2 regions of the Fictibacillus sp. WQ 8-8 genome follow, and region 2 is predicted to be linked to the other one. Evidence: riboswitches for the same ligand, from Rfam matches in the RefSeq annotation. Region 2 holds a riboswitch; the other holds the start of a gene.

Region 1 (11,471 bases), on a different contig from region 2:
GCCAGGTTTTTGGGAGAAAAATGGCTATCATATGTATGGAGATCCTTGGAAGGAAGAGCGCTTTAGCTGGGACTAAGAAACAATGATCATGTAAGAAAAAAATATCAAAAATATTTATAAAAACCTTAAAAAATACATGTAAATTTTCCCAGATGGACCGATATTGTAATTAAAGGTAGTTTATGCTCTATTCGGTAAGGAAAGGAAAGAAGTGCCCGTGAACTGTAATCTTCAATCCGTCTGTGATCAGATGGAGAAAGTTAAGGAAAAGTTATATCAGTCATGCCGATCGGCAAACAGTTATTCAGACCCTGCCATCGTAAAAATCAGCCAAGAGCTTGATGAACTGATCACTCTTTATCAACGACAATTGAAACCAACCTATAAATAACATAACAAAAGGAAGCAGCTTACCCATTAGCTGCTTCTTTATATTTTGTATAATGAGTTTTTATTCCGTCCGTGTCCTCGTGGATTACCACGATTTCTTTGTTCTCCTCATTCATCATCACTTTAACTTTTTCAGGTGTGAAGCTGGAGATGAATTCATAATCAGCATCAGTTTTAGATACAAGAAGTAACGGGATTGTATATGGAACTCCATACCTTTTTGGAATGGTTAGGAGCCATGTCCTTCCATCCTGTTCAAGCGTTAAAGAGGCATCATTCGTTTTAGAAGAATACGTTCCTTGTGCAGTTGCAGAAATCTCAGTCTCCCTAATTCGTTCTTCGTAAAATACGGGACTTCGTACTTCTTCATGCAGTATTATTTTTGCCAGGTCACGATTGATTTTTGTAATAGGGGTTAAATTAAAATTGCTCATGACGATCACCGTGATCTCACCATCCAGGCTTTTCAGCATTTCAGCACAATATCCGTTCACATCACCAAAATGACAGGCGGCCGCAGTTTGGCCAATTTTATCAAAACCCCAGCCATATCCATAATTGCCTTCGCAGGGTGTGAGCATATTATTTAGCGACCTCTTATTCAATACCTTTCCGGAAAACAAAGCTTCTGTCCACCTAAACAGATCTTCAGTAGTAGAATACATACCATATGCCCCAAGTGGAAAACTCATATCAATATAATCAGGATGCACAAAGTCTTTATTTACCGTATAACCTGATGCCAAATTTTGAACTATGGTTCTTCCGTCCAATACACCGGTGTTCTTAAGGCCAAACGGTTTTAGCAGATTTTCCTGAAGAAAATGGGCATAGGATTGTCCTGAAACCTTTTCTATAATTGCTGTCAGTAAAATGTAATTTGAGTTGCAATAGCTGTATTGAGAACCAGGCTCAAATTCAAGAGGTTTGTCTTTGATTCTATGGATCAGTCCAGTAAGATCTGCGGGAAGCCTCATCTCTTTTGTCCAATAATCCTGCAGGGAGGTAAAATCGGAAACTCCAGATGTGTTGGAAAGAAGCTGATGTATGGTCACTTGTTTAGCATAGGTGAGCCCCGCTATAAAAAGTGCCACGGTATCATCGAGTTTCATTAAACCTTGCTCCTCAAGCAAAAGGATAGCCGCTGCCGTAAAGTTTTTGGTCAGGGAAGCAATCGGAAAGCGGGTTTGAGGTGAATTCGGAATGTTGAACGTCCGGCTGGCCGAACCATATCCTTCATGAATCAAGATTTCTCCTTTATATGCTGCAAGCACAGAGCCATTAAAATAGCCTAATCGGTCATACGCCGTCATATAATTTTTCAGTCTTGTTTTTAATGTTGTTTTGTTTATAAGTCGGGTCATATCCTATTCCTCCTGTATAAGAAGAAAACATTCTGCAAAAAGGAGAGCTTCTCCTTTATTGAACAGAAGGCGGCAAAAGGAGAGCCGGCTGATTTGTGAAACAAATGAAGCGCCTGAAAAACAGATGGGAAAAAGCTGGCTTATACCCTTCTGCTTTTCATATGGCGGTTCAATCACCCCCACTAAAACAACAACATGGATTAACATAGCTTATTTTTTAAAAATAATGTTAGAAGAAGCAGGAATTTTGTCAGAAATATCAAACAATAGTATAGAATAAGCAGTCTTCTTTTTTGAATATACTAGGGGAGAAGGAGGCGGATTCCATCATGGACTTTGTGAACGAAGAAAACCAGCAAGGAGATCAACGGGCTATGCAGTCCGAGCATTGCATGGTTTGCAACAATGAGCTTATCAGCTGGGAAGAAAGACAAATAGCCGTTTGCGACCATTGTGTCAGCAAAGCCATTGGCGATTAGCGTTCCTACTCGGAATGCTTTTTCTTTTGGAATCAGATCCTCCATTTCTTCACACACTATATAGGAATTTAAAAGGAGGAACGATACCAGATGGCTAAAAGAAAACATTCCAAAGATGCTGCCGCCAAGAACAATCAAACCCCGACAGAAAGCATGACAGACGTAGAGTTCTCTGACGATAAGTTCGCAGATGATATTCCAAAGCGCGATACAAAGAGCCCGAAATCAAAAGGCGAAGCATAAAAAGGAGACCCTAGCCTGATCTTCCCCCAATTTTATAGGGGTGAAGTTAAGATCAGACCGGGTCTCCTTTTTTTATTAAAATGAAAACTGCAGTTCAGGCACATATTGGTTCATATGTTTTTTTATTTCACGATACTGTTTTTTCTGCGTTTTTACGTCCTGCATCGGATGAACATGCCATGATCGGTCAACCCAGGTGGGAAGAAATGCAGGGTTTTCAAGCTCAATTTTAACGTTATTTCCTCTTTGAATCTTCTTCACCTTGATATCCATCATACCCCCGATGTTTTTATAAGGGCCTGTCTGTCCGGAAAAAAAGTTGCCAAGAGAATATGCTGCGAATGCCCGCTCTCCGTTCTTTTTCTTTATCCAGGAAACCGGCTGAAGCACGTGAGGATGATGCCCGATGATGATATCTGCTCCTGAATCCGCTGCCATCTGGACAAGTTCTTTTTGTGTCTCATTTGGCATCCTCTCGTATTCGTTCCCAAAGTGGAGACTGATCACCACAACATCAGAAATTTTTTCTGCCTGATGAAGGTCTGCTTTCATCTTCTTCACATCGATCAGGTTAACAAGATACGGTTTGCCCTTAGGTACAGGGATGCCGTTCGTTCCAAAGGTATAGCTCAAAAAAGAAAAGGTGATCTGTTTTCGCTTCAGAATACGGATGATCCTTTGATCCTTGGATGATTGAAAAGCACCTGTATACGGCATGCCAATCTCGTTCCAATGGTTGATCGCGCTTAAAATGGCTTTCTCTCCACGATCCAGTGTATGGTTGTTCGCAATCGTGACCAGATCCACACCGTTCTTCTTCAGTGCATCCCCGACTTCCTGAGGCGAATTGAAGGAAGGATAGGACGATAAACCGAGCTTTTCCCCGCCAATCATTGTCTCCTGATTTGCCACCGTAATATCCGGCTTCTCCAAATAGGGTTTTACCTCTTTCAGCATCGGATTAAAGTCATAGGACCCGTCACGTTTTTTCGCTTTATTGTATACCCGGTCATGAATGAGAATATCCCCAACCGCGCCGATCGTAGCCGTATGGACGGTTTCTTGAGGTTCCGTCTTTTTTGGCGGTTTATCCGTTGTTTTTTTAATGCTGTCCTTATTTTGCCTCTCGCTGCTTGCAGGCTCCGTTTTGCTTTCCTGAGCCGGTTTGTTTTTTAGAACAGGAATAAGGACCAGCAGCAAAATGACAACACAGATACTTGAAATGATTGTTATTTTTTTCATAGTAAGCGTTTCCTCCTACCTCCATACTAGGCGATTGAGCAGGGATTTCAAGAGCAAAATCACATTCGTTCTATAAAATGAACGATTTGTTCTTTAAAAATAACGAAAAATTAAGAAAACGAGCGATTTATGAAGATAACTAGGTCATTTGTACGTTAAAAAGAACAAAAATAACCAAATTTACAGGTTTTTTAAATAGTAAATTCGTTCTATACTGAACACAAGTTGTTCGTTAAAAAGAACTACAAGGTTCTCAGAAACGTCTAAGTCCTTAGGAAAAGGAGGGAGACAACATCAGAAGCAAACGGCTGAGGAAATTCAGAAAAAAGAATTGGGTATTTGTTCTAAGTTTACAAGTTGGCATTATTTTTTATTCACTCATGTACTCCCTTTACGGCCTGACCGGAACTACAAATGCCTACTTTAATGATACATCAAATGTTAGCGGAACTATACAGGCCGGGACCTGGGAGACCGATGATGGGAAGTGGGATAAAAGCTCACTGGAGTTTCTATCTGCCTCTAAAGATTCTTCATGCAGCAACATTAGCGCTGTAATAGTAAATAAGGGTGAAATAATGCAAGGCCCCGTTAAATACGAAGTTTGGTGGGCTGAAAAAGGAAATCCAAAGGGTGGCAATAAAGTCGACACCGGACAAATGGATGCCCTAACGAAGAACCAAAAAGAAACCCTTACATATTTACCAACGAAAAATGGCGTTTATATGTTTAAAGCGTTCCAGAGACCAGGACATCCGGGTAACGGAGAACTTTGGAGTGATGGCATTACTGTAACTGGATGCAGCCAACAAAATACTGAGGAAGATAAAAGTAAAGATGAAAATAAAGATGCCAAAAAAGAAAATGTAGAGAACGAGACAGAAAAGGAACAAAAACCGGCATCTGACGATTCAGGAAAAGACAAAACAGAGGAAAAACCAGCTGAAAAGCCCGCGGAAGCTAAGGATGAAACGAAAGAACCTGACCCAGCAACAGATAGTAACACCAATGAAGCTGAACAGGACAAAGAAAATGTAAATAAAGATGCCGAGCAAAAATCGATAGATCAAAAAGTGGCAGTTCCAGAACCAAAGGAAGGTGATAGTAATGAAGACAATCAAAATTAAAAAATGGCTAAGTAATATTGTTACAACTGTATTATTTGCAACTCTATTGTTTATGGGATTTGTAGTCATCTCGTCAAAAGCATCAGGAGGAACTCCTAACTTTCTGGGATATCAACTAAAAACAGTCTTATCAGGATCAATGGAACCAGGTATCCATACAGGCTCAATCATAGCAGTTAAGCCAGGAGGAGACATGACCCGCTTCAAAAAAGGCGACGTCATCACCTTCAAGGCTTCTGAAGATAAATTGATTACCCACAGGATTTACAAAGTAAAAGGCAGCGGGGCGAACACAAGTTATGTAACAAAGGGCGATAACAATGATGCCCCTGACTTGGAGCCAGTGCTTGCCAACAATGTAGTCGCACAATACAAAGGGTTCACCGTTCCTTATGTGGGATACGGGATGGAATTTGCTCAATCCCAAAAAGGAACCACTTTATTGATGATCGTTCCCGGAATTCTTCTTCTCATCTACTCTGTGCTCACCATCTGGAAAGCCATAAGGGAAGTGGAAGTAACAAAAAAAGAAGATACACCGCCGCCAGCAAGCAATTAATGGTTGCAACTCTGCAGAGAAAAATCTTTGCAGGTTCAATATAAAAAACACTACATACCCATTGAAATGGGGATAGGGAGGAAAATTAAAATGAGTTTGAAAAAGAAATTAGGTTTAGGGGTAGCTTCAGCAGCATTAGGATTGTCTTTAGTAGGTGGGGGGACTTATGCGTTTTTCAGTGATTCAGCTCAGGCAACAAGCACATTTGCAGCCGGTACTCTTGATATCAATACAGACCCTAGTACTGTTATCAACGTTGGTAATTTAAAACCGGGAGATTTTATGATTCGTTCTTTCGACTTAAGAAATGATGGTACTCTTGACATCAAAAAAGTATTGTTAGATACCACTTATTCTGTAGTGGATGCTAAAGGAGATAATGCAGGAGAAGATTTCGGTAAACACATTAAAGTTGACTTCTTGTACAATGCTGACAAAATTAATGATGTTATTTACAGTACAACGCTTGCTGATCTAAAAAATATGAATGATCCAGATGCTGTTGAAAAAGGCTGGTTCCGTGGAGAGAAGAGCGGACTAAAAGCTATGACAAAAGATACATTCTATGTAATGTTTACTTTTGTTGATAATAATCAGGATCAAAACAAATTCCAAGGAGACTCCTTATCACTTACTTGGAAATTTAATGCACAACAAGGTAATGGTGAAGCTAGATAAATAGGTTGGTCATTTGAAAAAAAGGTGAGAAAATCTCACCTTTTTTTTTCAAAATTAATTTTTATTAAATAGTTAATCTAGCCTCTTGCAGAAGGTGGGAGAATATTGAAGACAAACCTAACTGCTTTCAAGCTGGTTCTAATTTATTCCATTATTTTGCTAACAATCGTCATTATTTACCCAGTAGGCAATACAGGGGCTTCTAAGACATCTGTAAAAATTGACCTTGCCACATCCCCTTCCGGATCCCTATTCAATGTTAACAACATGAAACCGGGAGATTCTGCCACTCGAACGATTGTTTTAAAAAATAAAGGCAACGTTCCTTTTTCGTATAGTTCGAGAGCTCAATACAAGAAAGATTCAAAGAAACTCTACAACCAGCTCCATCTTTTGTTAAAAGACAAATCTATTGTTCTATTTGATGGACCACTGAGTCAATTTCATAAATTGAAACCACGAAAACTTGAACCGCGTAAAGAAGAAGAGCTTACTGCAACCATCTCATTTCCCTGGGAATCAGGCAATGAATTTCAGGGGCTGAAGACAGAATTTGAACTTGTCTTGTTAACAGGCGATTCTGATACGAGTCCACCAACCGATCAAGATGACACCACAACAGACAACAACACACCGCCGTCAAAACATACTGATCCGCCATCAAGCAACCCAGACATATCTACATTACCGAAAACAGGTGAAACAAGTCCTTATCCAATTATCATTCTAGGATTCTTTATCTTTTCATCCGGTCTTATTTTGCTCCTCATGAAGAAATCCATCATTCCCAATCCTTTTCAAAAGGACTGAGTGATGAAGTGGATCGCATATCTACTTATACTCACAGGCATCATTACGATGTGTTACCCAAAACTAAAAAACTACTATTATACGAACAAGGAAAACCACTTACTTCAATCATGGGATCACCCGCCAACCAAACAGGCAGTCAGCAGCTATAAAAAGCTGGGTCCTGTTCTTACTGCAACGAAAAAAGAAACCAAACCGGCCAGGAAAGACCCCTTACCGAACAGCTTGCTCGGAACTCTTGAAATTAAAAGAATTCATCTCCGCTTGCCGATCTTGGAAGGAGCCAGCCTATCCAACATGAAGATTGCAGCAGGACACATTTCCGGCACCACTCCAATCGGTGAAGAAGGAAATGCGGCGATCGCAGCCCACCGAAGCTATACGTACGGCAAGCAATTCAATCGGCTGACAGAAGTGAAAACCGGAGACCTTATCACGATTGAAACCAAAAAAGAAAAGCTGATCTACCGGATGATCGCCAAAAAAATCGTCAAACCAGCAGACCTATCAGTCTTACATAGCAGTAAAAATGAAAACATCATCACGTTAATAACCTGTCATCCGTTCAAACACCCGACACACCGGTATATTGTCAAGGCCAAGTTAATTGAGGAAAGGTTGTTAACCAGCAAAGGAAGTCGGTGATCGTGAGGAAATTAGGAACACAGATTAAGAGGATCCGGATGGAGAAAGGCCACAGTGTGACAAGGCTTGCTGAGATGGCTGGAATCTCTAAAGGATACTTGAGCAGCATAGAAAATCATAAAAACAACCCGTCCGCGCATATGATTAAAAAGCTGGCGAAAGCCCTGGAGGTGCCTGTGGAAAAAGTCATTAATCTAGAAGCAGATCCATTGGACCAGGAGTGGATGGAACTCGTCATTCAGGCAAAGGAAATGGGAATTAATCAGGAGGAAATCCGTACGTTTATACGGTATGAAAGCTGGAAACAGCAGACAAAGGATGATGAAGCGAAATGATTCGCCTTGAAAATGGAGTCTATTTATGTGAAGCAGCGGGGAATAAAGTAAAGGTCGTGTACATGGGCCGCAACATCTGTGAAATTTTTATTAATGATGAGCTAAGAGGAAGAGCCCCTTTTGATTATGTAAAAAAACAAATATTGAAGTGGGAGAAGAGAGAACCTCTATCCACTGCCAATATCGGACATTATCAATTTAAAGAACTTGTTCCGATCATCGATGTTTCAGTATGAAAAAACCGGCGCCATAAAAGGCATCGGTTTTTTAGCTTTGATTTTTATTTTTCCATTTGTTGAATTCAAGAAATTCTTTAAACTGGTCTTTGCTGACACCAGACTCCATAGCTTCCTTTACGAGCTCTGCCCATTCATAATCCAGCTCCGCCTCATTGACCTCAGCTTTTTCATTCAGCAATTTTTCAACAGGAATATCCAGGACGGCTGCCAGCTTTTCAAGCAGCTGTACAGAAGGATTGGTTTGTATATTTCGCTCAAGGGAGCTGAGATAGGATTTGGCGATACCTGCTCGTTCTGCTAGTGCGGATAGAGATAGACCTTTTTCTTTGCGATATTTTTTTACAAGTTCACCAATCACGTTAATCCCTCTTTTTTACTACAAATTTTGCTTCTATTATACATTTAGGGACGATAGGCTGTAAATAGACCAAAAGCGACTTCAGATCGATGTCGCTTTAAATATTCGCTCATTTGATGGTATGTACGTTTTTTGAAGATAGCTACGGATTTCCTCCAAGCTTAAACCTTGCTTTTTGGCTTGTAATAGTAATGCTACCCATTCACGATCAAGCTCTGTTTTTTTTACGGTTTCCATGTTTCCCTCCTGAAATTGGTGGTTTTCCAGGTAATCCAGCCATCATAGTTACTCACCTTAGACCTGTGATTTTGCGTCCATGCTTTTCAGCGATGTTTGCCCTTTAACTGGAGGGTGGCATTCCGACAGTCACTTAATAAATACAATTTTAACCAATTACTAGTGCTTAACTCACAATTTTATTATAGTATCTCATTCTTTAGGAATCTGTCATAATTTGGCTGTTACATAACTGTAATATTATTGAAAAGTAAGCGTTTGCATTGATGCTTTCCCCTGAATTGTTTAAGATGAATAGAGAGAGCAAAAACGGGGTGAATGAGTGATGGAACTAGGAAAATGGAAAGAATTGGACGAAAAAGATTTTCTGAAAAACTTTAAGAACGAATTCTATTTAAAAAAAGGCGTGTTATATTTGGACGGCAATTCGCTGGGGCTTTTGTCGAAAAGAGCTGAGAAATCACTGTTGGAGTCGCTAAATGACTGGAAGGAATGCGGTATTGATGGCTGGATGGCTGGAAAGCATCCATGGTATACACTTAGCGAGGAACTAGGGAAGAAATTGTCGCCACTAATTGGGGCAAACCCGGAGGAAGTCATTATTACCGGATCCACCACTGGAAACCTCCATCAGCTCACATCCACTTTTTTTAAACCTTCAGGATCAAAAACGAAAATTTTAGCCGATGAGCTGACCTTTCCCTCAGATATTTATGCACTGAAAAGCCAGCTGGCTTTAAGAAGTTTGGACCCTGGCCAGCATCTGATCAGAGTGAAAAGCCGTGATGGCAGGCTGATTGAAGAAGAGGACATCATCAAGGCTATGACGGATAAAGTAGCTCTTATTGTGCTGCCCTCCGTGCTCTACCGAAGCGGGCAGCTGCTTGACATGAAACGCTTAACGGATGAGGCCCACAAGCGCGGAATATTGATCGGTTTTGATTTATGCCATTCCATTGGGGCAGTGCCTCATAAACTTTCGGAATGGAATGTTGACTTTGCTTTCTGGTGCAACTATAAATATTTGAACGCAGGACCTGGCAGTGTTGCGGGACTCTATATTAATGCTAAACATTTTGGAAAAGAGCCTGGACTAGCCGGGTGGTTCGGTTCCAATAAAGATAAACAGTTTGACATGAACCATGACTTCGTGGCGGCGGATACTGCGGGAGCCTTTCAGATCGGCACCCCGCACGTGTTAAGCACGGCACCATTAATCGGTTCCCTTGAAATTTTTGAGGAAGCGGGAATGGACCGGCTAAGAGAAAAATCTCTTAATCTGACACGCTATATGATGGAGCTGATTGAAACCGAACTTGCTGGCTTTGGATTTACGATCGGAAATCCGAGGGATGATATACGTCGCGGTGGCCATGTTTGCCTGGAGCATGACGAAGCAGCGAGAATCTGTAAAAGTTTAAAAGAGAACGGCATCGTGCCGGATTTCCGTGCACCGAATGTGATCCGCCTCGCTCCTGTTGCACTTTATACCTCTTTTGAAGATGTACATAAAGCGGTTCAGCGGCTAAAAAAAATCATGGTTGAGAAGCAGTATGAAAAGTTTTCAAACGTAAGAGAGGTGATTGCATAATGGCTGGAAAACTGATCGATATCTCCATGCCTTTGACCTCGTCCGTTCCGACCTGGCCGGGGGACACCCCGTACTCGTTTGATTTAGCCTGGACGAAAACAGAATCAGGATCCGTGAATGTCGGTAAAGTGGAAATGAGCACGCACACCGGCACCCATATTGATGCGCCGTATCACTTTGATAGTGAAGGAAAACTGGTACTGGAGCTGGATCTTGAAATTTATGCCGGCAGAGCAATAGTGATAGATGTTACGGGCAAAGAGGTCATCGCTCCAGAGGATTTGGAGGATCAACCGCTGGATGGAGCGGAGCGTGTGCTGCTGAAAACAGGCTCTTGGCAGGACAGAACCGTGTTTCCGGAAAAGATCACCTATCTAGATGAAAAGCTGGCTGCTTTTTTATCAGAAAAAGGTGTGAGGCTTATCGGAGTTGATGTGCCGTCTGTAGATGTCCTCGACAGCAAAGCGCTTCCTGCACACCATGCCTTGCTTCAAAACGGCATTAATATCCTGGAAGGTATCGTCCTTGATGATGTGGAGCCAGGAGAATATGAGCTAATCGCGCTGCCGCTGCCGTTAAAGGATGCGGATGGCAGTCCTGTGCGTGCGGTATTGAGAGAAATATAATGTGAATGAAGAGATGATGGTTGAGCCGAATGATTTTCGGGCTGAAATCGTCTCTTTTTACGTTTTTTCAATTCAGATCGAGGACTCGGAATACATTTACAAGCCGAAATGAAGCATTTACCCGCCAAAACAGGGAGTTTACCCGCCAAATTCTCCTAAATACCCGCCAAAACCTAGTTATGTAAACGGCAGCCAGAGATAACAGCATTACCTGAAAACTCTCCTTTGCTACAACCGCCATCTTTGTTTCCTTTCCTCCGATTGTTTATAATAAAAAAGAAGATAGAGCCAATACGGGGGAACATTATGTATAAGTATGGATTTCAAAATTATTTTGAAGCGGATTTTACCGCTTTTTATCCGGAAGTAATGAAGGGTGAGCATTGGATCAATGTGTACCTGAATTTTGATTTGTCAGCGGAGACGAAACTCCCTGGTGATCTTTATGATCCGAGTGCACTCGTTGTGTTCGATCGTGATGGCGAGGTACAGGATTTTATTGTTCATGACGAAGGGGTCGACTGTGAATACAAGTTTACCGACCGGGA
Region 2 (11,471 bases):
CGTTGCTTTTTTCTGGCAGGGAAATTCCATTTTGGGATTGGTGGTTGGAAGCTCGCTGTTTTTGACTCTTATTATTGGAACCCTTGCAGGAACGCTGATTCCGCTTCTTTTATATCGTTTTAACGTCGACCCAGCCGTCGCTTCAGGGCCGCTGATTACAACACTCAACGATATTTTTTCATTGCTTGTCTATTTTGGGACTGCGTCGATCTTTATTTCTCATCTAATATGAAACAAAACCCGCCGCCCTCGGCGGGTTTTTACTCTGCTTTATCTGGTTTCAACAATAATGGAAGTGTCGTATACGTGTCAATGTAGGAAGGAGAGATTAGATGAATCATGTCATACTGTACTGCCACCCAGCTAAAGAAAGTTTCAACATGGCTTTGCTGGAGACTTATACAGAGGAATTAAAGAGGAGCGGGCACACAGTGGCTGTCAGAAATCTGTATTCTTCTGGATTTCAGCCGGTTCTGACACAGGAGGAATATGAACAGTCCCTGGCTTATATGTACAGCACTGATATAAAAAAAGAACAGGAGCTGCTTACCTGGTGTGACTGCCTTACGCTCATCTATCCGGTCTGGTGGGGAGGCATGCCTGCGTTGCTTAAAGGGTATATCGACAGGGTATTCAGCTACGGATTTGCTTATGAACTGGACGGAGAAGAACCCATTCCGCAGTTAAAAGGAAAATCCGCAGTTTCAATCTGCACGACTGGAACGCCTTCTGAGATCTACGAAAAGAACGGTATGCATTATGCAATGAATCTCGCGCGGGATCATAGTATTTTTGAATTTTGCGGAATGGAGGTCAAGCGATCCATCTATTTTGGCAACGTAATCCAGTCTCCCGAATCAGAGAGAGAAAGAATGCTGCAATGCGTTCGAAGCCTAGGTTCGTCTTTCTAAAGGTGCGGAAAAGAATTTGAATTTAAAATCTCTGCACTGAAAAAGGCAAAAACACTTGTTGGTTAAGTGTTTTTGCCATTTCTAAGACTAAATCATTCGGTTTAAATAGTCTATCATTCTTTCCATTTCCTCATCAGAGAGCCCGGAGAACTTTTCTCTGAAATAGCCCCGGCGGATGGAAGCCAGTTTTTCTGCAACAGAATGGCCTTTTTCTGTTATTTTAACGTATACGATTCTTCGGTCAGTAACCGAACGTTCTCTTGTGATCATACCTTTTTTTATTAGACGGTCTGTTACTCCGGTAATGTGGCTTGAAGACACCTTCATTTCTGCTGCCAGTTCAGATGCAGTAAGGAAATCTTTATCTTTTAACAGATTCAGTACTCCGAATTCATTGGAGGGGACATCATCAGAAAAAAGGTCATTGATGTCTTTCCTGAATGTCCGAAAGACGGTTTGGAAGCTGGTTTCGAGCTCTGCAATAGATTCCGTGCGTTTATCACTCATATCATTCACCTATTCTACGTTTAGTTCAATATTGACGCTTCTATTAAATATAGTATACTGTGGCGGCCATTTACTCAAACATTTATCTGTTATTGACACAAAGTTTCCTGTTTTGGAACTTCTTTTCTCGTTTCCGATATGGTACCCTCGATGTGGAAATGAAATAAGAATGAGGTTGGAAGATGAAAAACAGTACATTATGGTTTTTGCTGCTTGGAATTGGTTTTCTCGCAGGAATCATCTACTGGGTGTGGGTGTTCGCGGCGAATTAAAGGCGGAGGAGTTGTCTGTAAAGGCAGCTCCTTTTGTTTTTTTTTGCCTACTTATAGGTAAAAAGGAAATGAGGGATAGGTTTGATCGGGAATCGTTACAGTATCACTTCTATGCTGATTGATAAAAAGTGGAGGCACAGGCCTGGCGGCAACAGAATACCGAGGTACGCGGTTGCCCATGATACTGGAAATGAAGGCTCCACTGCCCTGCAAAATTTCAACTATTTTAACAGCAGGCATTTAGCCGCTTCTGCTCATGTATTTATTGATGATCAGGACATCCTGATCATCATCCCGCTGCGCGAGAAAGCCTGGCATATCAGAAGACAGGTGTCTGATGCGAACGACTGGGCTATAGGAGTGGAGCTATGCTACGGCGGAAAGATTTCATGGGTAGAAGCATACAAACGATATGTCTGGTTTTTTTCCTGGCTTTGCCAAACCTATGAATGGAATCCCACTCTGCATATTAAAGGACATTTTCAGCTGGATCCCGGCAGGCGGAAAGACCCTGTGAACGCGTTAAAAAGGAACGGGAAGAGTTTTGAAGATTTTCTTCAGGATGTAAAAGATCAATTGGAAAGCATAAAAAGTAAAGGAGAAGGCGTGCATCGGGTTAACGAAAAAAAGCATGACAGGCTCTATCGTGTCCAAATTGGCTGTTTTAAACAAAAAGGGAATGCAGAAGAGGCAGCACGGAAAGCCATTAAAGCAGGATTTGATGCGATTATTCATGTGGATGAATCTTCATAAAATGGCGCGCTGCCTATTGCAATACAAAATTTAAAAATGGTATAATTGGAACAAATATACTTTTGGATGAAAGGAGGGGTAGGAATGCTGAATGGTGTACGTTGTATGGTGGATTGGCTGACGGTTGAAGTACGCTCTATTACACATGTAATAGCTGTCAACGGGAGAAGTCTGTCCAAATTTCATACAACATTAGTGCATCAGTAAGTTTTCCATACCCATTCCTCATCAACGGATCAACCATGGGCAGGTATGCTTGCCCATGGTTTTTTGTGTTTTAATTTATTTGAAGAATGGGTAACCACCAAATTTGAGGAGTGTTTACCTATGATTATTTGTTCCGCGAACGGACTCACAAAAAGCTTCGGAGGACATACCGTATTTAATAATTTATCTCTGGAAATCCATAGCACAGACCGGATAGGCCTGATCGGGCGTAACGGAACCGGAAAAAGTACATTATTTAAACTGCTTGCGGGTACAGAGCATCCGGACGAAGGAAGTGTTCATCTCAAGAAAGGATCGGCGGCAGGCTATTTGGAGCAGGTGCCGGTCCGATCGGATAATGCCTCGGTTTATGAGGTGTTTATGCAGTCCTTTTCTGAACTTCATGAAATTCAAGAAAAAATACATGCTCTGACTGCAAAAATGAGTGAGACTCCAAACGAAAAACAGCTGGATAAATGGCTGAATCAGCTATATGGTTTGCAGGAGACATATGAAGAAATGGGGGGGTATTCCATCGAATCCAAGATTAACGGAATCGTAAAAGGCCTCGGTCTTGAAGCTGTAAAAGACCAGCCATTCTCTTCCATCAGCGGAGGCGAAAAGACAAAGGCAGGGCTCGGATGCCTGCTTCTGAAGGAGCCGGATCTGCTTTTGCTTGATGAACCGACCAACCATCTTGATTTAAGTACGATGGAATGGCTTGAAGACTATTTGCTGAAATACAAGGGGGCTGTCGTCATCATCTCCCATGACCGCTATTTCCTGGATCGTACCGTGAACAAAATTTATGATCTGGAAGACGGAGAAGTGATCCTCTATCACGGGAATTACAGTGCTTTTTCAGCTGAAAAAGAAAAACGCCTGCTTGCTGAATTTGCTCAGTATCAGGAACAGCAAAAAAGAATAAAAAAAATGCAGGAGGCCATTAAGCGTCTGCGCGACTGGGCGATCAGGGGTGACAATGGCGATCTTCACAGACGGGCCCGCAGCATGGAACGGGCTATAGAAAGGATGCAGAAAATCAAACGTCCGTTACTTAACCGCAGAAAGACAGAAATCTCGTTTCAGATGAAGGATCGAAGCGGAAAAGAAGTCCTTTCTATGCTGGATGTGACGGCAAGCTATCCTGGCAGGGAAATACTGAAACAAGTTGATCTTTTTATCCGTTTTGGTGAAAAGGTTGCAATTGTAGGCAACAATGGGACAGGAAAGTCTACCTTGTTAAAAGCGATCTTAGGGGAGCAGGAAGTCACTGGTCTTATCGAGATTGGAAGATCCGTTAAACTTGGATACCTTTCCCAGACCGGACTGAACAGTCACCCGGATGAAACGGTATTGTCTGCTTTTCGTGAAGCTGTTCCTGTTGATGAAGGGGCAGCAAGGCATTTGCTTGCCAAGTTTTTATTTTATGGACAGTCCGTGTTCAAGAAGGTGAGGGATTTAAGCGGAGGAGAGAATACCCGCCTTCGCTTTGCACAGCTAGTCCACCAGGATGTTAATCTGCTGCTGCTTGATGAGCCGACCAACCATCTGGATATTGATTCACGTGAAGTCCTGGAGGATGCTCTGGAAGAATATAACGGAACTGTCGTAGCTGTCTCGCATGACCGGTACTTCTTAAATAAGCTCTTCAACCGTGTGGCCTGGGTGCATGAAGGAGAGATCAAAGAATATTTAGGCACTTATGATGAGGCTCGTCGTCAAAGGTAGGAAATCGTTTATTGTAAGCCTTCTATAGTGTATGATGATAGGACAATATAAACGATATGAGGGGTAGACGATGGACAAGAACTTAAGAGCTCTAGGAGACACATTATTCTGCTGAGGCCGTAACGCAGAATCGGATAAAGAATGGGATCAATCCGCCGAATGACCAGCAAAAGCAGCTTTTAATCGATTGGCGCATCGAACTGTTTCAATTCATCGGTGAAGCATTATTCTCAAACCTCGAACAATCAGAAAAAAGATTTTTAGAATGGGGAAAAAAAAGCGGGGAAATTGCGGTAGAAATCAATTTGTCCCTTGATACAGCCCTCGATTCTACACGGCTTTACCGGACGATCATCTGGGGAAATCGCTCTTAATGAATGTATGGAGATGCAGATTGAGCACCTTTATATTGATTTATCAGGTGTTCCAATCATTGACACGATGGTCGCCCATAACCTTTTTCAAGTGATTACATCCTTAAAGCTTCTCGGTGTGGAGGTAACATTGACAGGCATGCGGCCAGAACTTGCTCAGACCGTTGTTGCTCTGGGAATTAGCTTTGAGGGATTTTCCATCGCAGGAAGCCTTCATCAGGCACTGGGACAGAAAGGATTATTGCAAAGCGTGTAATAATATTAGGGTTTATGCCTATCCTTACTAAGGGTAGGCATATTTTTCTAGTTGCATAAAGAACGTTTGTTCGCATATACTGTGAATAAATAAATGGTAAGGCGGTGGCTAAAATGAATCGATTGCTGATGCGTTGTGTGTCTGAACGTTCTCCCTTTATGATGATCTATCAGTCTGGCGGCGGGCAGTTTACTAAGCGTTACGTTTTTCCGGTTTCTTGTGAAGGAGAAACGTTAACCGCCTATTGCTGTCTTCGAAAACAAATCCGTACGTTTAAGCTGTCTAATATTTTGTCGGTTGCCGGAAAAACGGGTTGAACGGCGATCGGGAGGAACAAAAATGTTATATGGCGATGAAAGAGATCGTATACTAGTAGATAAATATATTATGTATCCTATGCTGCTCACCATCTTTAACCGTGATTTAAAAGTGATAGCCGTTTCTCCTTTCAAATTAAGGCAGCCGTATGTCACCCTCATCGAGAACGTGATGAATGCCATCAGTTTTGAATTAAGAGATGTGAAAAAAGAAATGATGGCCCGTAAAATTAAAGTAACGGATGGAAGGCCAGTGGATGACATCACAGAATATCAGATTTTTATCCGGGGATATCAGGAAGTCATGAGATTCCCGAACGTCCATCTTCGAAATAAAGCAGAATTGCTGATGAAACATTTTCTTTTTGGTACGATGATAGAGCGCAAATAGCAAAGCTGTTCAAAGCTTTCGGCGAGAGACTTAGGAATCGGGCCAGGTGAATCATGAAAAAGTATACAGAGTTATCAGAGGAGTTAACACAAGAAGTAAAAATAATTAGCAGGAATCCCGGTGATCCTGTGGAAGTTCTGTTCGCTCCTCAACCGTGGGAGCTTCTGGGCTGCGGCAATTATGCTGCCGTTTTCGTCCATCCTGATTTCCCTGACCAAGTCGTTAAGATTTACGGCAGAAATCATGAAGACCTGCTTGAAGAGATATCTGTTTACCGGCAGCTGGGTGAGCACCCTGGATATTCACGCTGTTACGGATATGGAGAACGCCACTTGATCCTAAAGCGAATCGAAGGAATAACACTTTATGATTGCCTGCATAAAGGGGTGAAAATTTCCGAAAACGTGATTCGTGACGTGGATGAAGCACTGTGCTATGCTCGAAACCGCGGCCTTTTTCCCCGGGATGTTCACGGGAAAAATGTAATGATTTCTAATGGGCGGGGAATCATTGTGGATGTTTCAGATTTTTGCAAGAAAGAGGAATGCTATAAATGGAAAGATTTAAGAAAGGCTTATTATAAAATCTATCAGCCGTTCTTTTATAGATTCCCTCTTAGAGTTCCTTATCCGGTGCTGAATGGTGTACGAGTCGGCTATCGATGGTACAAAAGATGGAAAACGAAAAAATAGGTCTAAGGTTCGTGTTTGATGTTGGTAAAAATAGGTTATATGGTATATAATTACTATATTGGATAAATAGAAGAGACCTTTGTCTCAGAGCAAACCATCTGAAAAGGTGGGACGCAAAGCCGCGGGCCTAATGTTTGTAAAAACTATGGCAGCCGGGTTGCCAAAGGGGAAAGAGCGATTTCCCTGCAGGGGAGATGGCTTTTTTGTTATGTTCGGCCAAATACATCTTGTTCTAAAGCCGGTCACTTCTTAAATACTATATTGAATAGAGGGATCCAACCTATGCCAGAAACGGACATTGCCGACCTCAAAAGCCGTCTTTATAACCTTCATATCGAATCCATTCCCAGCATTATCGAGAGGCACCTTCTTCATCTGGAAAAGAATGAACTGTTTGTTCCCTTCCTGACCTATACAGATTCAGAATACCAGATGCATCTTAAATGGATGTTAACTGCCTTGATAAAAGGCATTTTTATACATAATGAAGAATTTAACTCCTGCATGGAACGAATTGAAGATCGGGGTTTCAAGCAGGGACATGATTTTGCCGGGCAAAGGGCTATCCCCCATCAGCTCCTTCCTCTTTTAGCAAAGAGTCTGAGGCAGGCGGGCAACAGTGTTATTCAGAACCTGATTAAGGAAGAAACAGCTGAAAACAAACTGTTTTTCCTGGAGAGATGGGGACATGCTGCCAATTCTTTAATGATCGGGGTTTTAAGCGGTTATTTTTCAAAGCAAGTAACCGATCTGAAAGAGCTGAGCATCAGAGACCCATTAACAAACCTATATAACAGGCGCTACTTTTATCATTGCCTGGAAACAGAGGTCCTGAAGGCAAAAAGGGGCCAATATCCACTGTCACTGATTATGATGGACATCAATGATTTTAAAGAGATCAATGACCAGTTCGGCCATCATATGGGAGACGAGCTGCTGCAGCAGATCGCTTTCTTTGCGGAAAAGCTGAAAATGGATCTCGGCTTTCGGTTTGGAGGCGACGAGTTTGTATTCTTGATTCCCGGCCATACTGAACAAACGGCCTATAAGCTGGCCGGCCAGATTGATCTGTATTTGCGTTCGTGGAATGAAAAGGTCTCGCTGGCCTATGGAACCATTTGCCTTCATGCGGATGCGGTTGACAATATTGATCATTACCTGCGTCTTGCGGATGAAAGAATGTACATGAATAAAAGAAACATAAAGCAATAATGAATAGAATGTTCAGTGCCTGCCTTGTTCCAGTTAAAGGCAGGCTTTTCTGCAGTCGTTATCATTCTTTTACATACTGTTTTATGAGATAATAGGTTTAAGATTATTAGGTTGACAGAGGTGAGGATATGAGTTTGCGCTTTATTCTTGGAAGAGCCGGAAGCGGAAAGAGTGACCGCAGTTTAAGCGAGATCAGAGAGTCTCTTTTTGCAAATCCGGAGGGAAAACCCATTATCTATTTGGTGCCCGATCAGATGACATTTCAATCCGAATATGAGTTGGCAAAGACACCTGGCCTCGAAGGAATGATGCGTGCCCAGGTGTTCAGTTTTTCCCGTCTGGCATGGAAAGTCCTCGGTGATGTCGGAGGGATGACCAGACTTCATATTACAAGTGTCGGAATGAACATGATGCTCAGAAAAATAATAGAAAACAAAAAACAGGATCTAAAGGTATTTAAAAAAGCGTCAGATCAGAATGGATTCTATGAACTTATGGAAAATATGATCACTGAATTCAAGCGATACTGCGTGGATGCCGAGCAGCTCGACTGGAACGCTCAGACGCTGCTGCAATTTAACAGCGACGCAAAAGGAACTGTTCTTCAGGACAAGCTTACGGACCTCGCCCTGATCTACGGAGAATTAGAAAAAGCATTGGTTCATAAATACGTGGATACCGAGGATTATTTAAGGCTGCTGGCAGAGAAGATTCCTTATTCAGAGTATATAAAAGAGGCTGAATTCTACATAGACGGTTTTCACCAGTTCACGCTGCAGGAACTTGAAGTCATTCGGATGCTGCTGAAACATGCAGATCATGTAACAGTTGCCCTGACTCTTGATTCATACGAAAGTGCTGGACATCCCCATGAGCTTGATCTGTTCTATACTCCGAAAAATACACTTCTCTCCATTAAAAAAATAGCACAGGAAGAGGGTGTGTTTGAAAGAGAGCCGGTTATTCTGGAAAAAACGCCAAGGTTCAGCGGTACACCGTCTCTGGCTCATTTAGAAAGCCAGTTCGACCGCAGGCCAGCTATGGAATTTGATGCGCCAAACGGTATTTCTGTTCAATCTGCCGTTAATCGGAGAACGGAAATCGAGGCCGCTGCCAGGGAGATCATCCGCCTTGTCCGTGATGAAAACTACCGATACAGGGAGATCGCCCTCTCCATTCGAAACATGAATGATTATTACGAACTGATTGAAACGGTCTTTGAGGAATATGAAATTCCCGTCTTTTTAGATCAGAAGAAACCGATGCTTCACCATCCACTCGTTGAATTGATACGGTCGTCGCTGGAAGCTGTGACAAGCAACTGGCGGTACGAATCGGTTTTCCGTGCTGTAAAAACAGATCTGCTTTATCCTGTAGACAGTGATTTTTCATGGGCAGAACTTCGCCATGAAATGGATGAACTGGAGAATTTTGTGCTCGCATACGGCATTCAGGGATATCGCTGGATAGAGAAGAAGCCGTGGAAGGTGCAGCGTTTTCAGGCGCTGGAAGAACATGAATTCGTCCAGACAGATGAGGAAAAAGAAAAGCAGGAGCGGCTGAACGAAGTCAGGCATATGGTTGCGTCTCCGCTGGACAAACTTTCACATGACTTGAAAAACGCGGACAATGTCCGGGGGTTCTGTGAGGTGCTGTTTCTTTATCTTGAACGTCTGCATATCCCGATGAAGCTTGAACGTCTCAGTCAAAGAGCACAGCAGGAAGGCAAGCTCAGGATTGCGCGAGAACATGATCAGGTCTGGGATGCAGTCGTAGAGCTTCTAGATGAGATGGTAGAGATTACGGGTGAAGAAAGCATCAAGCTTGATCTATGGATCAAAATGCTGGATACAGGCTTAGAAAGCCTAAAGTTTGCCCTCGTACCTCCTGCCCTCGATCAGGTGCTCGCCGGAACGATGGACCGCTCCCGTTACTCAGGCGTAAAATGCCACTTCATATTGGGTGTCAATGACGGGATTCTGCCGGCAAAGCCGAAGGAGGAAGGAATACTTTCAGAAGATGACAGGAATGTTCTTGAAAAGAACGGCCTGCCTCTTGCTCCTGGTTCAAGAAGGCAGCTTTTAGATGAACAATTCCTCATCTATCTTTCACTGGCGAATGCCACAGACAAGCTGTATATCTCTTATCCGCTGGCAGATGAGGAGGGGAAGAATCTGCTTCCTTCCATGGTGATCGGCAGGGTGAAATCACTGTTCCCTGGACTTAAAGAAGAATTGATTCAAAGCGATCCGGAAAACGGCAACGATTTGGCTTATATCCAGCATCCTCAAAAGGCGATTTCCTATCTCAATACCCAGCTGCGTGAATGGAAGAAAGGCTATCCCATCTCAGGGGTTTGGTGGGATGTTTACAATTGGGCTACCGTTCAGGATAGGTGGAAATGGCTGGGAGAAACCGTGCTGGGAAGTCTATTTTATTTTAATCAGGAAAACAACCTCACACCGGCTGTAACGAAAGAGTTATACGGAAATGAGATTACGGCCAGCGTTTCAAGGATGGAACTGCACCAGTCATGTCCTTTTTCACAGTTTCTTTCCTATGGGCTGAAGCTACAGGAAAGAAAGCTGTATAGATTGGAAGCACCTGATATCGGTCAGCTGTTTCATGCTGCTCTAAAGAACATGGATGATTTTCTGGGCTCCAACCACATGAGCTGGCGCGATCTTTCCATGAAGGATTGTTACCGCATTGCGGGAGACATGGTGGAAAGCCTCGCATTAAAACTTCAGAGCCAGATCTTGCTCAGTACGAAACGCCATTTATATATAAAGAGCAAATTAAAGGATATTGTCGGCAGAGCGTCCCATATGTTAAGCGAGCATGCGCGAGCCAGCGGCTTTGCTCCAATCGGCCTTGAACTGGGGTTCGGCAAACAGCAGCCCCTTCCGCCGCTTAAATATCAATTGCCAAACGGCACAACCATGGAGATTATCGGAAGAATTGACCGTGTGGATTCCGCCGAAGGGTCAGACGGACTGATGTTAAGAATCATTGATTATAAATCAAGCTCGACAGGGTTAAACCTCTCAGAAGTTTATTATGGGATCGCCCTGCAGATGCTTACGTATCTTGATGTTGTCATCAGCCACTCCAAACAATGGCTCGGAAGGGAAGCACACCCGGCCGGTGTTCTGTATTTCCACATCCATAACCCATTAGTTTCAAACAAAAAGCTGCTGACGCTTGAAGAGGTGCAGCACGAACTTTACAAGAAGTTCAAGATGAAAGGCTTGGTGCTGGCAGATACTGAGACGGTGCAATTGATGGATACGGTCTTTGAAAAGAAATCAGATATCATACCTGTTTCCATTACTTCGAAAGGTTTTCATCCTACTCACTCATCTGTAGCAACCGAGGAAGAGTTTTCAACGATGACGAATTATGTTCGAAAGGTCATTAAGGATGTCGGCACAGACATTACGGAAGGGGTCATAGATATCTCCCCTTATCAAATGAAAAGTAAAGTGCCATGTACCTTCTGCTCCTATCGTTCGGTATGCCAGTTCGACCAGTCGCTCGAAGAAAATCAATACAGGCTGTTAAAAGACGAAAGTGATGAGAATATATTAGCCAAAATGAACGAGGAAGGAGGAAGCAGCGATGATTAAAATAGCAGAAAAGCCCGCAGACAGCTTATGGACAGATGACCAGTGGCAAGCGATTCAATCGAGAGGGCAGGATATTCTTGTTGCTGCTGCAGCAGGATCGGGAAAGACAGCCGTGCTTGTTGAGCGGATTATTTCGATGATCAGAAAAGAAATCGCTGATGTCGACAGACTGCTCATCGTTACATTTACAAACGCCGCCGCTGCTGAGATGCGAAAAAG

The links. Region 2 has a riboswitch for cyclic di-GMP ahead of M1K46_RS07275 (GGDEF domain-containing protein). Riboswitches for the same ligand answer to the same signal wherever they lie in the genome.
Region 1: linked by a shared signal. The riboswitch ahead of M1K46_RS20715 (anti-repressor SinI family protein) and the one ahead of M1K46_RS07275 (GGDEF domain-containing protein) in region 2 are both predicted to bind cyclic di-GMP.

What each region holds. Positions count from the first base shown of each region.
Region 1 is NZ_JAMXKG010000013.1:45,356-56,826, forward strand. It holds gene M1K46_RS20645 (sulfite oxidase-like oxidoreductase) at 1-76, shown strand, start outside; gene M1K46_RS20650 (aspartyl-phosphate phosphatase Spo0E family protein) at 218-391, shown strand; gene M1K46_RS20655 (serine hydrolase domain-containing protein) at 411-1,754, opposite strand; gene M1K46_RS20660 (hypothetical protein) at 2,084-2,233, shown strand; gene M1K46_RS20665 (hypothetical protein) at 2,324-2,476, shown strand; gene M1K46_RS20670 (CapA family protein) at 2,552-3,718, opposite strand; gene tapA (amyloid fiber anchoring/assembly protein TapA) at 4,027-4,845, shown strand; gene sipW (signal peptidase I SipW) at 4,826-5,404, shown strand; gene M1K46_RS20685 (CalY family protein) at 5,495-6,082, shown strand; gene M1K46_RS20690 (LPXTG cell wall anchor domain-containing protein) at 6,188-6,892, shown strand; gene M1K46_RS20695 (class D sortase) at 6,896-7,537, shown strand; gene M1K46_RS25780 (helix-turn-helix domain-containing protein) at 7,540-7,872, shown strand; gene M1K46_RS20705 (hypothetical protein) at 7,869-8,108, shown strand; gene M1K46_RS20710 (helix-turn-helix domain-containing protein) at 8,140-8,469, opposite strand; gene M1K46_RS20715 (anti-repressor SinI family protein) at 8,551-8,706, opposite strand; cyclic di-GMP riboswitch class I at 8,733-8,817, opposite strand; gene kynU (kynureninase) at 9,032-10,297, shown strand; gene kynB (arylformamidase) at 10,297-10,923, shown strand; gene M1K46_RS20730 (hypothetical protein) at 11,230-11,471, shown strand, end outside.
Region 2 is NZ_JAMXKG010000003.1:360,082-371,552, forward strand. It holds gene mgtE (magnesium transporter) at 1-232, shown strand, start outside; gene M1K46_RS07230 (NAD(P)H-dependent oxidoreductase) at 333-911, shown strand; gene M1K46_RS07235 (MarR family winged helix-turn-helix transcriptional regulator) at 999-1,418, opposite strand; gene M1K46_RS07240 (N-acetylmuramoyl-L-alanine amidase) at 1,772-2,443, shown strand; gene M1K46_RS07245 (hypothetical protein) at 2,528-2,650, shown strand; gene abc-f (ribosomal protection-like ABC-F family protein) at 2,771-4,381, shown strand; gene M1K46_RS07255 (STAS domain-containing protein) at 4,763-5,011, shown strand; gene M1K46_RS07260 (hypothetical protein) at 5,125-5,328, shown strand; gene M1K46_RS07265 (hypothetical protein) at 5,351-5,719, shown strand; gene M1K46_RS07270 (hypothetical protein) at 5,773-6,411, shown strand; cyclic di-GMP riboswitch class I at 6,490-6,576, shown strand; gene M1K46_RS07275 (GGDEF domain-containing protein) at 6,694-7,623, shown strand; gene addB (helicase-exonuclease AddAB subunit AddB) at 7,752-11,252, shown strand; gene addA (helicase-exonuclease AddAB subunit AddA) at 11,245-11,471, shown strand, end outside.